Regions from separate parts of the Polaromonas sp. P1_A2 genome, predicted to be linked through region 3. Evidence: predicted binding sites of a transcription regulator. Region 3 holds the regulator's gene; each other region holds the start of a gene.
The links. The regulator sigma-54, encoded in region 3, starts transcription at its own class of promoters, with help from an activator protein. The targets are predictions, from matches to a motif close to TGGCANGNAANCTGCTTT.
Positions count from the first base shown of each region.

Region 1: the regulator sigma-54 is predicted to act here: its motif matches at 3,270-3,287, upstream of glnA (type I glutamate--ammonia ligase).
Region 2: the regulator sigma-54 is predicted to act here: its motif matches at 2,659-2,676, upstream of AC1D09_RS18970 (CmpA/NrtA family ABC transporter substrate-binding protein).

Region 1 covers NZ_JBFTZI010000001.1:1,178,789-1,183,234, forward strand. The annotation lists gene AC1D09_RS05600 (polysaccharide deacetylase family protein) at 1-333, shown strand, start outside; gene AC1D09_RS05605 (sterol desaturase family protein) at 339-1,301, shown strand; gene AC1D09_RS05610 (EI24 domain-containing protein) at 1,345-2,274, shown strand; gene AC1D09_RS05615 (competence/damage-inducible protein A) at 2,287-3,111, shown strand; gene glnA (type I glutamate--ammonia ligase) at 3,339-4,446, shown strand, end outside.
Region 2 covers NZ_JBFTZI010000005.1:89,230-93,675, forward strand. The annotation lists gene AC1D09_RS18960 (ABC transporter ATP-binding protein) at 1-199, opposite strand, end outside; gene ntrB (nitrate ABC transporter permease) at 218-1,183, opposite strand; gene AC1D09_RS18970 (CmpA/NrtA family ABC transporter substrate-binding protein) at 1,244-2,488, opposite strand; gene AC1D09_RS18975 (ANTAR domain-containing response regulator) at 2,865-3,497, opposite strand; gene tsaD (tRNA (adenosine(37)-N6)-threonylcarbamoyltransferase complex transferase subunit TsaD) at 3,804-4,446, shown strand, end outside.
Region 3 covers NZ_JBFTZI010000001.1:32,090-36,535, forward strand. The annotation lists gene AC1D09_RS00145 (THUMP domain-containing class I SAM-dependent RNA methyltransferase) at 1-1,165, opposite strand, end outside; gene AC1D09_RS00150 (RNA polymerase factor sigma-54) at 1,174-2,712, opposite strand; gene lptB (LPS export ABC transporter ATP-binding protein) at 2,848-3,630, opposite strand; gene lptA (lipopolysaccharide transport periplasmic protein LptA) at 3,646-4,275, opposite strand; gene AC1D09_RS00165 (thiol:disulfide interchange protein DsbA/DsbL) at 4,435-4,446, opposite strand, start outside.

The DNA of each region.
Region 1 (4,446 bases), 1.1 Mb from region 3:
TCGCCCGCGCTGCTGGCTGCCGCCAAGTCCTGCGGCTATGAGCATGTGGGCTGGTCGCCCGCGGGTTTTCTGGGCGACGAACTGGCCAGCGAAAAATATCCCAATGACTTTTTGCTGAAGAAGGCGCTGCGCGACGTGCGCTCCGGCGACATCCTGCTGGCGCACCTGGGCATCTGGTCGCGCAAGGACCCGTGGGCGCCCAAGGTGCTGGAGCCCTTGATCACCGGCCTGCAGTCGCGCGGCTTTTGTTTCAAGACCCTGCGCGAGCATCCCCAGTACAAGGACTGGATTGAGGCGCAGTCCGGCCCGGCCCCGGCCAAGCCTGCAAAATAAACGGCATGGACGGGTTCAGCGATCTTTTTTCGGCGGCGCAGCAGTGGCTGTTCGAGGCCGCCGTGCAGCCGGCCATGTTCGCGCTGGGCATGGGCAACCTGCTGGAAGACGGCTACGACGCCACCGCCTGGTTCATGGTGGGCGTGATCCAGGTGCTGATCCTGCTGGCCCTTGTCGGCCCGCTGCAGCGCTGGCGGCCGGTGGAGCCGGTCACCGACCGCGCCACCATACGCACCGACGTGCTGTACACGCTGATCCACCGGCTGGGCCTGTTCCGCATCGCGCTGTTCTTCACGCTGGACCCGTGGTTCGACGAAGCCTTCGGCGCATTGCGCACGGCCGGCTACGGCACCTTCCACCTCGACCAGCTCTGGCCCGGCGTGACCGACCACGCGGTGGTCAGCCTGCTGATTTACCTGGTGGTGTTCGACTTCGTTGCTTACTGGACGCACCGCGGCCAGCACCAGGTCGAGTGGTGGTGGCGCCTGCATTCGCTGCACCATGCGCAGCGGCAAATGACCATGTGGAGCGACAACCGCAACCACCTGCTCGACGACATCCTGGTCGACTCCATCGTGGTGGTGGTGGCCCAGCTCATAGGCGTGCCGCCCGGCCAGTTCATCGCCATCGTGGCCTTTACCCAGCTCAGCGAAAGCTTCCAGCACGCCAATGTGCGCATCTGGTTCGGCCGCATCGGCGAGCGCCTGTGGGTGAGCCCGCGCTTTCACCGGCTGCACCACAGTATTGGGATAGGGCATGAGACCGTGAAGGCCCAGCGCACCGTCCTGGGCGGGCATAACTTCGGCGTGCTGCTGCCGTGGTGGGACGTGCTGTTCGGCACCGCCAATTTTGAGCAGCGTTACGACCCCACGGGTGTTCGCGACCAGGTCGAGGCCAACCGCGATTACGGCAAGGGTTTCTGGTCGCAGCAGTGGATGGGCCTGAAGCGCCTTTTCGGTAAAGCCTGAGCCTGCAATCTGCCCGACGCCTGGTCGGGGTATCCTTGCTTTTATGAGCAAACTTCTTGATGCTTTCTGGCGTGCCGCGATGTACTGCCTGCATCCGCGGGTCATTGCGCTGTCGATCCTGCCGCTGGTGATCATGGGCGTACTTTCCCTGGCCTTGGCCCACTTCTTCTGGGACAGTGCGGCTGAAGCCATCCGCGTGCAACTCGGAAGTTTCGAGCTGGTGGGCACCATGACTCGCTGGCTGGAGGGCTTGGGCTTGAGCCAAATGCAGACCGTGCTGCCAAAGGTGCTGCTGCTGTTGTTGATTATTCCCGTCATCATCATTGTCTCGCTGCTGTTTGTGGCCATGCTGATGACGCCGGCCATGGTGTCGCTGGTGGCCGCGCGGCGCTTTCCGCAGCTCGAGCGCAAACTGGGCGGCTCCATGCTGGCCAGCCTGTTCTGGTCGCTGGGCTCGACACTGCTGGCGGTGGTTGCGCTGGTCGTGTCGATTCCGCTGTGGCTGATCCCGCCCTTGATCCTGGTGCTGCCGCCGCTGATCTGGGGCTGGCTGACCTACCGCGTGATGTCCTACGACGCCATGGTCGACCATGCGAGCAGCGAGGAGCGGCGGCAGATTTTCAAGGAACACCGCATGCCGCTGCTGGCCATAGGTGTGCTCAGCGGCTACCTGGGCGCCGCGCCCAGCCTGATCTGGGCTTCCGGCGCCATGTTCGTCGCCATGGCGCCCATCCTGGTGCCGGTGGCCATCTGGATCTACACCCTGGTGTTCGCCTTTTCCTCGCTCTGGTTTGCCCACTACACCTTGGCCGCGCTGGAGCAGCTTCGCAAACGAAACAATGCGCTGGCTCCCGACCCGCTGGTGCAGGCCGAGGTCGCAACAACGGCAGCTGAGCTGGCGCCTGAGGCCCTGCCCGGGCCGGCGCCTCGCTTCGGCTCGCTGGGCGGAAAGCCCGATTTACCCCTGCCTTGAACCCTTTACAACATGACCCCTCACTTCGGCCTGATCATCGTCGGCGATGAAATCCTCTCGGGCAAACGCGCCGACAAACACCTGCCCAAAACCATAGAGCTGCTGGGCGCGCGAGGCCTGCAATTGGCCTATGCCGACTATGTGGGTGACGACCCGGCGCGCATCACCGCCACGCTGGCGCGCGCTTTCGCGGCGGCCCGCGAAAGCGGCGACGTGGTGTTTTCCTGCGGCGGCATAGGCGCCACGCCCGACGACCACACCCGGCAGTGCGCGGCGAAGGCGCTGGGCGCCGAGCTGGCCCTGCATCCCACGGCCAAAACCCTGATCCTCGAACGCATGGCCGACGTGGCCAAAGAGCAGGGCACGCCCTATGAACCCGACCGCGACGACAACATCCATCGCCTGAACATGGGGGTGTTCCCGGTGGGCGCGGAGATCATTCCCAACCCCTACAACAAGATCCCCGGCTTTACCTGCCGCGCGGGGCAGGGGGCGGTCCACTTCGTGCCCGGGTTTCCGGTCATGGCCTGGCCGATGATCGAATGGGCGCTCGACACGCTGTATGCCCACCTGCACCAAAAGTCGCCTTACACCGAAAAATCGGTGATCATTTTTGGGTCCATGGAAGCCATGCTCACGCCGCTGATGCTCGCCATTGAGGCGGCGCATGCCGGCGTCAAGGTCTTCAGCCTGCCCAGCGTGGACCACCCCGAATACGGCCGCCATATCGAGCTGGGCGTCAAAGGCGCGCCCGAAGCCGTCAACCTGGCCTACCCGGCCATGCTGGCCGGGCTGCACAAATTCGACCTTAAATTCGGCCCTGAATTGGTGCGTTGAGTTTTTGCACTAAATCAGTGCATTTATGGCGATGCACTTAAATGGTGCTCGTGTTACCAGGCAGTGTTTTTTCTCTTTTCGGCTTCTGCGGGGCTGGAACCGAGGCCAGATGACGGCACAATCCGAGGCTTGGCAGGAAAGCGAACGGCCAATGGCTTTGGCACAAAAAGTGCATTCAATAGCCCGAAGACAATTTTTCAACCACCCATCCAGCACAGGAGATTTTGATGGCAAAGACCGTCGCAGACGTCATGAAAATGGTCAAGGAAAACGAAGTCAAGTTCGTTGACTTCCGTTTCACCGACACCCGGGGCAAAGAGCAGCACGTGACCGTGCCCGTGTCCCATTTTGACGAAGACAAATTCACGTCGGGCCATGCTTTCGACGGATCGTCCATCGCCGGTTGGAAGGGCATCGAGGCTTCGGACATGCAGCTCATGCCCGACCCGAACACCGCCAACATCGACCCCTTCTTCGAAGAAACCACGCTGTTCCTGCAGTGCGTCGTGGTCGAGCCCAGCGACGGCAAGGCCTATGACCGCGACCCGCGCTCCATCGCGCAGCGCGCCGAAGCCTACCTCAAGGCCTCCGGCCTGGGCGACACCGCCTACTTCGGTCCCGAACCCGAATTCTTCATCTTCGACGGCGTGCGCTGGAGCAACGAGCCCGGCAACGTCATGTTCGCCATCGACGAGTACGAAGCACCCTGGAACAGCGGCAAGCAGCTCGAAGGCGGCAACCGCGGCCACCGTCCCACCGTCAAGGGCGGCTACTTCCCCGTGCCCCCGGTCGACAGCACGCAGGACATGCGCGCCGAGATGGCCCTGATCCTCGAATCGCTGGGCATCCCTGTCGAGGTGTTCCACCACGAAGTGGCGGGCGCCGGCCAGAACGAAATCGGCACCAAGTTCAGCACGCTGGTCCAGCGCGCCGACTGGACGCAGGTCCTGAAGTACGTGGTCTGGAACGTGGCCAACGCCTACGGCAAGACCGCCACCTTCATGCCCAAGCCTTACGCCGGCGACAACGGCTCGGGCATGCACGTGCACCAGTCGATCTGGAAAGACGGCAAGAACCTGTTCGCCGGCGACGGCTACGCGGGCCTCTCCGACTTCGCGCTGCACTACATCGGCGGCATCATCAAGCACGCCCGCGCCCTGAACGCCATCACCAACCCCGGCACCAACAGCTACAAGCGCCTGGTGCCCGGCTTCGAAGCCCCGGTGAAGCTGGCTTACAGCTCGCGCAACCGCTCGGCCTCGATCCGCATTCCGTTCGTGGCGAACCCCAAGGGCCGCCGCATCGAGGCGCGTTTCCCCGATCCATCGGCCAACC
Region 2 (4,446 bases), on a different contig from region 3:
CCTCGGTGGGCGTCGTCAGTCCGGCGATCAGGTTCAGCAGGGTGGACTTGCCGCAGCCCGAGTGGCCAATCAGCGCGACGAACTCGCCCTTGGCGACCGTCAGGTTGATGTTCTGCAGCGCGCGGAACGGCCCCTTGCGGGTCTTGAAGGTCTGCTCGACGCCCTGGATTTCGATGTACTTGGTGGTGAAGGATGTCATGGCGGGGCTCCTGGGGGCTTAGTTCTTGACTTCTTCGAAGGTGAAGGCCGTGGCCAGCTTGATCAGCGCGAACTCCAGCACCAGGCCGACGATGCCGATCACGAAGATCGCGATGATGATGTTCTTGACGTTGAGGTTGTTCCACTCGTCCCAGACCCAGAAGCCGATGCCGACGCCGCCGGTCAGCATCTCGGCCGCGACGATCACCAGCCAGGCGGTGCCCACGGCCAGGCGCACGCCGGTCAGCATGTAGGGCAGCACGGCGGGGAAGAGGATCTTGGTGACGATCTTCCATTCGCTGAGATTGAGCACGCGCGCCACGTTCATGTAGTCCTGCGGCACGCGCTGCACGCCGACGGCGGTGTTGATGATCATGGGCCAGATCGAGCAGATGAAGATGGTCCAGATGGCGGCCGGGTTGGCGCCCTTGAAGACCAGCAGCCCTATCGGCAGCCAGGCCAGCGGCGAGACCGGGCGCAGCAGACTGATCAGCGGGTTGAACATGCGGCTCAGGAAATTGAAGCGGCCTAACATGAAGCCGACGGGGATGCCGACGACGGCCGCCATGCCGAAGCCCATGGCCACGCGCTTGAGCGAGGACAGCACGTTCCAGCCCACACCCTGGTCGTTGGGGCCTTTGCTGTAGAACGGGTCGCTGAAGATCTGCACCGCCTGGGCGAGGGTGTCCTTGGGAGACGGGATGCTGCCGCCCGTGCCCATGAACACCAGCTCCCAGACCAGCGCCAGCAGGCCCAGGCCCAGCAGCGGCGGCAGCACGGCCAGCCAGAGAAACGAGGCATCCCAGGGCGCGCGGGCCGGCGCGGTGGGAGCGGCCGCCTGCGCCGCGGCGGGAGTGGTGGTGGGGTGTGTCATGTTGTGGGGAGCCGCCAATGGGGCAGGGCCGGCATCCCTGGCTTTGGGTTTGTCGCCGCCGCGGGCCGCGGGCGCGGCCTCAAGCGGGTTGTGGAATACGGCACTGACCATGGCGTGACCTCTTTGCGTGGGGTGGAAGGTTCTGTGGATGAGGTGGGGCGGGGCGCGGGCTCAGGCCTGGAGCTTGAAGCTGTCGGCGTACTTTTTCGGGTCCTTGCCGTCCCAGACTGCGCCGTCCATCAGCTTGCTGCTGCGCATGACATCCTTGGGAACGCTGGCCTTGGCGGCGGTGGCGGCCTGTTTGTAGACATCGATCTGGTTGATCTTTTTGGCGATGCCCAGGTAGTCCGGGTGCTCCTTGATCAGGCCCCAGCGCTTGTGCTGCGTGAGGAACCACATGCCGTCGGAGAGGTAGGGGAAATTCACCGCGCCGTCGTTGTAGAACTTCATGTAGTTGGGGTCGTCCCAGGTCTTGCCCATGCCGTTCTGGTAGCGGCCCAGGATGCGCTGGTTGATCGCGTCGACGCTGGTGTTGACGTAGCTCTTGTCGGCCACGGTTTCGGCCATCTTGTTCTTGTTGGTGAGGCTGGCGTCAATCCACTTGCCGGCCTCGATGATGGCGGCGGTCACGGCGCGCGCCGTGTTGGGGTATTTCTGCACGAATTCCGCGGTGGTGCCCAGCACCTTTTCTGGGTGGTCCTTCCAGATGTCCTGGGTGGTCACGGCGGTCACGCCAATGCCGTCGATGATGGCGCGGTGGCCCCAGGGCTCGCCCACGCAGTAGCCGTCCATATTGCCCACGCGCATATTGGCCACCATTTGCGGCGGCGGCACGGTGATGACCTTGGCGTCCTTCATCGGATTGATGCCGTTGGCAGCCAGCCAGTAATAAAGCCACATGGCGTGCGTGCCGGTGGGGAAGGTCTGGGCAAAGGTGTATTCGCGCTTGTCGCTGGCCATCAGCTTGGCCAGGCCGGGGCCGTCCACCGCGCCCTTGTCGGCGAGCTTCTTGGACAGCGTGATGGCCTGGCCGTTGTTGTTGAGCGTCATCAGCACGGCCATGTCTTTCTTGGGGCCGGCCGTGCCCATGTGCACGCCGTAGACCAGGCCATAGAGCACGTGGGCGAAGTCCAGTTCGCCGTTGACCAGCTTGTCGCGCACGCCGGCCCAGCTGGCTTCCTTGGTCGGGATGATCTTGACGCCATACTTCTGGTCTATGCCCAGCACCGAGGCCATCACCACCGAGGCGCAATCGGTCAGGGGAATGAAGCCGATCTTGACTTCCTTTTTTTCCGGCGCGTCCGATCCCTGGGCGTACACGGCGGCGCGCAGGGCGGGGTTGATGCCCACGGCGCCCACGGCCGCGGCCTGCAGCACGGTGCGGCGTGTCAGCGAAGATTTCAGCAGTTCAGTCATGTGATCGGCTCCAGCTAAGTAAAAACAAAAGACAAAAACAAAAAAGGCGCTCGACCCGGGCAACACGTTGAACGTGATGCAGGGTGCGAACGCCTTTGTTCCTTGGGGCACCACACACTTCGTCGTTGAAGTGCTGTGCCGTATGGCCATCCTTGGCCAGTGCTTAGGGCATTGCAAAAGCTGTGCCAGGGGCGCCTAGCGTTGCCGAAAGCCTTGTTCTACAGAGTGGGGACGCCGGGGGAGCTCCCCTTTGTGCGCCCCCAGGTCGAGCGCCCTGAAGAGTCGCCGCGGGGCGGGGCGCCAGAACGGTGGGGCTTGTTGTCCGCACCTAATTTGTGCGCTGCACCAATTGAGGGTGGACTGCTCAGCCGGCGGATTAGCCCAGCAGGTCCAGGGCATCCAACATGCGCTGGGCCACTTCGCCCAGGCGCAGGCCCTTGTCCATGGCGGCCTTGCGCAGCTTTTCGTAGGCGGCCTGCTCGGACAGTCCCTGGCGCTGCATCAGCATGCCTTTGGCCCGGTCTATGACTTTTCGCTCGTGCAGCTCGGTTTTGGCGTGCGCCAGCTCTTTTCGCAGGCCTTGCTCATGCTCAAAGCGCGCCATGGCCACGTCCAGGATGGGGCGAATGCGGTCCGGCGAGAGCCCTGCCACCACGTAAGCCGATACGCCGGCCGCGACGGCATCCTTGACGTGGCTGGTGTCGTTGTCATTGGTGAACAGCACGATGGGCCGCCGCGCGTCCCGCGTCGCCATCACCACATGTTCCAGGGAGTCGCGCGCCTCGCTTTCGGCGTCCACGATGATCATGTCGGGCTGCAGCTGCGCCAGGCGCTCGTCCAGAAAGGTGTCGGCCGGCAGCACCGCGACGATGTTGTAACCGTTTTCCAGCAGGCCTATGCGCAGCTGGCGCGAGCGCTCGGCGAGCTCCCGCGCATGGGCGTCATCGGACACGGACTCCAGGAGGTCCGGTGCGATGATGACAAGGCGCAGGGATTGGGACGGTGTCATGGGGAAACTTGTGCAAGAACTGTGCCCCCACAGTCGTTCACTGCGTGTAACTCCTTGCCCCCCGAGGGGGCCGCCCGCCCTCCGGCCCGGCAAAGCCGGTTCCGGGGCTCATGCTGGGTTGAAGAGGGGCACAACCAGTGGGGGCCGCGGGACTGGCTTTGCCAGACCGCAGGCGCCGCCCCCTTGAGGGGGAAACAAGCTACACGCAGTGAGCCTGGACAGGGGGATCAATTTTTTGGGGGAACAAGCTACACGCAGTGAGCCTGGACGGGGGTGGGGACTTCCTCCAAACCTTACACTCGAAGGATGCGAGTCTTAGGTATCGAATCGAGTTGTGATGAAACCGGCGTGGCGCTGGTGGATGCCAGCGGCGCCGGCGTGCCGCGCCTGCTGTCGCATGCGCTGTACAGCCAGATTGCCATGCACCAGGCCTATGGCGGCGTGGTGCCCGAGCTGGCCAGCCGCGACCACATACGCCGTGTATTGCCCCTGACGCAGCAGGTGATGGCGGAGGCGGGTAGCAGCCTGGCGCAAGTGGATGTGGTGGCTTACACGCGCGGTCCCGGATTGGCCGGCGCACTTCTGGTGGGGGCCGGGGTGGCTTGCTCGCTGGCGGCGGCACTGGGCAAGCCGGCCATGGGGGTGCACCACCTGGAAGGCCATTTGCTCTCGCCCTTCCTGAGTGCCGACCCACCCGAGTTTCCTTTTGTGGCGCTGCTGGTGTCGGGCGGCCACACCCAGCTGATGCGGGTGGACCGGGTAGGCAGCTACGAGCTGCTCGGTGAAACCATTGACGATGCGGCCGGCGAGGCTTTCGACAAGTCGGCCAAGCTCATGGGCCTGCCTTATCCGGGCGGCCCGCACCTGTCGAAACTGGCCGAGGGGGGCGACGGCGCGGCTTTCAAGCTGCCGCGGCCCTTGCTGCACAGCGGCGATCTCGATTTTTCAT
Region 3 (4,446 bases):
CGCCCCAGGCGTTTTGCGCCTGTTCACGGCCCGGGTTGGCCGAGCGGTCGCGCGAGGTCTCGAAAGCGGGCTCTTCACGCGTGTCGCCGCTGTCGGGCCCCAAGGGCTGGCCGAACTCGTCGATGGGCTGGTTGCGGTGGTCGTGCTGGACTTCCCGGCCCTGCTGGCGGCGCTGGTCGCGGCCTTGCACGCCGGTGATGCCGGCCACACCGGCGACGTCGATGCGCTCGCCATAAGGCGGGTTCACCAGCATCACGCCCGAAGGCGCGGGCGGCATGCGCTGCAGCGCGTCGCCGCCGCGGAATTCCACCGCATTGGCCACGCCGGCACGTTCGGCATTGCGCTCGGCGAAGTCGACCATGCGGAAAGAGACGTCACTGCCGAACACCGGTGCCGTGGGCTCGGTGATGGCGGCTTCGGCCTGGTCCAGCAGGCCGTCCCACACATGGCCCTGGAAGGGCAGATACTTCTGGAAAGCAAAGCGCCGGTTGATGCCGGGCGCGATGTTGCAGGCGATCTGCGCGGCCTCGATGGCGATGGTGCCCGAGCCGCAGCAGGGGTCGTAGAGCGGCACACCGGTTTTGCACAGCTGGTCCCAGCCGCTGGCGGCAATCATCGCGGCGGCCAGGGTTTCCTTCAGCGGCGCGTCGCCCTTGTCCTCGCGCCAGCCGCGCTTGAAGAGGGGCTCGCCCGAGGTGTCGATGTAAATCGTGACGGTGTCCGTCGTCAGGTGCACATAGACACGCACGTCGGGCCAGCGCGTGTCGACGCTGGGCCGCACGTCATCGAACTTGGCGCGAAAGCGGTCGGCGATCGCGTCCTTGATCTTCAGCGCCGCGAAGTTCAGGCTGGTCAGCGGGCTGTGCTGGGCGGTGATCTCGACCTTGAAGGTCTGTTTGGGCGTGAACCAGATCTCCCAGGCCACGTTGGCGGCGGCGTTGTAGAGGTCCTGCTCGCCGCGGTACTGGTTGTGCTGCAGCTCGATGAGCACACGCTGCGCCAGGCGGCTGTGCAGGTTGAGCTGCAGCGCGTCGCGCCAGGAGGCCTGCAATTGCACGCCGGCGCGCCAGGCCTTGCCCTGGATGCCGGTGACGCGCTGCACCTCGGCGGCCAGCAGGGCCTCGACGCCCGCGGCGCAGGGTAAAAATAACTGGAGTTGATTCATGAGGCGGTTTAGAGAGACTTACGCAGATTTGCGGGTGCGATGCGCAAGGCTTCACGGTATTTAGCCACGGTGCGGCGCGCACATTCAATGCCCTGCTCCTTGAGCATCTCGGAAATCTGGTTGTCGCTGAGCGGTTTTTTCGCGCTTTCGGAGGAGACGAACTGCTTGATCAGCGCGCGCACCGCCGTGCTCGAGGCGTTGCCGCCGGTTTCGGTGCCCAGCGCGGAGCCGAAGAAATACTTCAGTTCAAAGGTGCCGAACGGCGTGCCCATGTACTTGGCGGTGGTCACGCGTGAAATGGTGGATTCGTGCAGGCCCAGTTCGTCGGCGATTTCGCGCAGCACCAGCGGGCGCATCGCGAGCTCGCCGTGCGTGAAGAAACTCTTTTGCCGCTCGACGATGGCGCTGCTCACGCGCAGTATGGTGTCAAAGCGCTGCTGGATGTTCTTGATGAACCAGCGCGCCTCCTGCAGGCGTTGCTGCAGCGCCTGGCCGTCCTGGCCCTTGTGCTGCTTGAGGGCATTGGCGTAGATGTCGTGCACGCGCAGGCGCGGCATCACGTCGCCGTTGAGCGTGACCTTGAAGCCCCGGCCCGACTTCACGACGATGACGTCGGGCACGATCAGGTTGCGTTCCACGTTGATGAAGCGGCGCCCGGGTTTGGGGTCCAGCCGGCCTATCACGGCGATCGCGCCCTTGATGGCGGCTTCGGTGAACCCGCACAGGTAGGACAGGCGCTTCACGTCGCGTTTGGCCAGCAGCTCCATGGGATGCTTGCACACGGCAATGGCGGCGCGGGTTTCCTCGCAGTCCTTGCAGTCGAGCAACTGCAGGCCCAGGCATTCGGCCAGGTTGCGCGCGCCCACGCCGGCCGGCTCCATGTGGTGCAGCAGCTTGAGCGCCATGGCAAAACGCTGCTCGAGGTCCTCGGCCTGTTCCAGGTCGCCGCCGGCCAGGCCGGCCGCGAGCGAGGCCAGGCTGTCTTCGAGGTAACCGTCGTCATTGAGCGACTCGATCAGGAAATGCAGGGCCGCGCGGTCTTCCTCTGAGAGGCGCAGGCCCAGCGACTGGCGGTGCAAATGGTCTTGCAGCGACTCATGGCCGCCCGTGAGGTCCGAGGCCTCGGCCTCGCTTTCCTCGTTGTTGTTCTTGCGCGCAGGCGCATCGCTGCCCCATTCGCTGTCGTCGGGGGTGGTCTCCACCGTGCCGTCGCCTTCCCAGCTTTCCTCGAGCTTGGGTTCCGCGCTGACCTCGGCCTCGCCGGCCGCTGAAAGGCCCGCGTCTTCCGCGCCGCCGCCGGCCGTTGCATCGGCGGCCGATTCAAACTCGCGGCTGTCCTGGCTGACCGGCGTGTTGACATGCTCCAGGCCGAACTCCTCGCGCACTGCGGTTTCGTCCGACACCTCGAGAAACGGGTTTTCGTCGAGCATCTGCTCGACTTCCTGGCTCAGCTCGAGCGTGGACAGCTGCAGCAGGCGTATCGACTGCTGCAGCTGGGGCGTCAGCGCAAGATGCTGCGAGACGCGGAGCGAGAGGCCCTGCTTCATGTCAAGGAGCTTTGAAGGAAGCGCAGAAAAAGTGCGAGCGGGGGCCGCGGATCTGGCTTTGCCAGGCCGCAGGCGCCGCCCCCTCGAGGGGGGAGGGAGCTACACGAAGTGAGCGACAAAGGGGGGGAGCCATCTTTACATTTTGAAGTGCTCGCCCAGATAGACGCGGCGCACATCGGCGTTGTTCACGATCTCGGACGGCGTGCCCTGGGCCAGCACGTGGCCGTCGCTGATGATGTAGGCATGGTCGCAGATGCCCAGCGTTTCGCGCACATTGTGGTCGGTGATCAGCACGCCGATGCCGCGCGACTTCAGGAAGCCGATGATGCGCTGGATCTCGATCACGGCGATCGGGTCTATGCCAGCGAAGGGTTCGTCAAGCAGGATGAAGCGCGGCTGGGTCGCCAGGGCGCGGGCGATCTCGACGCGGCGGCGTTCACCGCCCGACAGCGCCGGCGCCGGCGAATTGCGCAAATGGTCCACCCGCAGGTCCTGCAGCAGGGCATCGAGCCGCGACTCGATGTCGGCGCGGCCCAGCGGCTTGCCGTTCGCGTCCAGCTGCAGTTCAAGCACGGCGCGCACGTTTTCTTCCACCGTGAGCTTGCGGAAAATCGAGGCTTCCTGCGGCAGGTAACTCAGGCCCAGGCGGGCGCGCAGGTGAATCGGCATGTGCTCGACTGACTGGCCGTCGATGGAAATCTCGCCGGCGTCGGCGCGCACCAGGCCCACGATCATGTAGAAGGAGGTCGTCTTGCCGGCGCCGTTGGGCCCCAGCAGGCCCACGACCTCGCCTTTTTGCACGGCCACCGAAACGTCCTGCACGACCTTGCGGCTGCCGTAGGATTTTTGCAGCCCCTGCGCCACCAGGCGGCTGGGGGTTGCGGCCTTGGCCGCCGAAGTGTCAGTCACCACATCCATCTGTGCAGGTTCTTTCTATTTCTTTTCGGTGCCCAGCGTGGTGCTGGGGCGCAGGGCGGCGGGCGGGGCTGCGGGGGCGGGCGCGGCGCCCGGGGCCGATGCGGCGGCGCGCGGCGACAGCATGGCGCGTATGCGCCCGCTCGGGTTGGCGGCGGTGCTGTTCTGCGCGCCGCCGTCCACGGTGAAGACGTCGGTGTTGTTGTCGTAGACGATCACGGCGCCCGTGGTTTCATCCACCAGGGTGGCGCCGTTGTAGCGGCGCACCACGGCGCGCTTGATGAATTTGACCAGGTCGGCGCGGCTGTCGTATTCGATGCGCTCGCCCTCGCCTTCGATGTATTCGTCGACGCCGTCGCGTTTCTTGCGGTAGAAGGCCAGCTTGCCGGGCGCCGCGATGGCGATCGCCTGCTGGTAGCCCTCGGGGTCCTGGCTCACGTCGACCCGCGCGCCGCGCACGATGGTCGTGCCCTTGGTGATCACCACATTGCCGGTGAACACGCTGGTTTGCTTCAGGTCGTCATAACGCAGGGCATCGGCCTCCGCGTTCATGGGCTTGTCCCGGTCGGCTTTTTCGGCCCAGGCCGGAAACGCCGCCCCCAGCGCCAAAGCGGCCGGCAGGACGAGGAAATAAAGGGGGTGTTTCATAAGGCACGAATCTTGCTGCTTTGGGTTGGGCCATTGTAGCCATGCAAGCTGTGGGAATGGCTTGCACGGGTGAATATTAGGGGCATAAAAAAACCCGCCTGGAACGAGGCGGGTTTTTCGGCGTGGGCCGCTGCGGCCCTGGACGGATGCCTTACGGCCTTACTTTTTGAT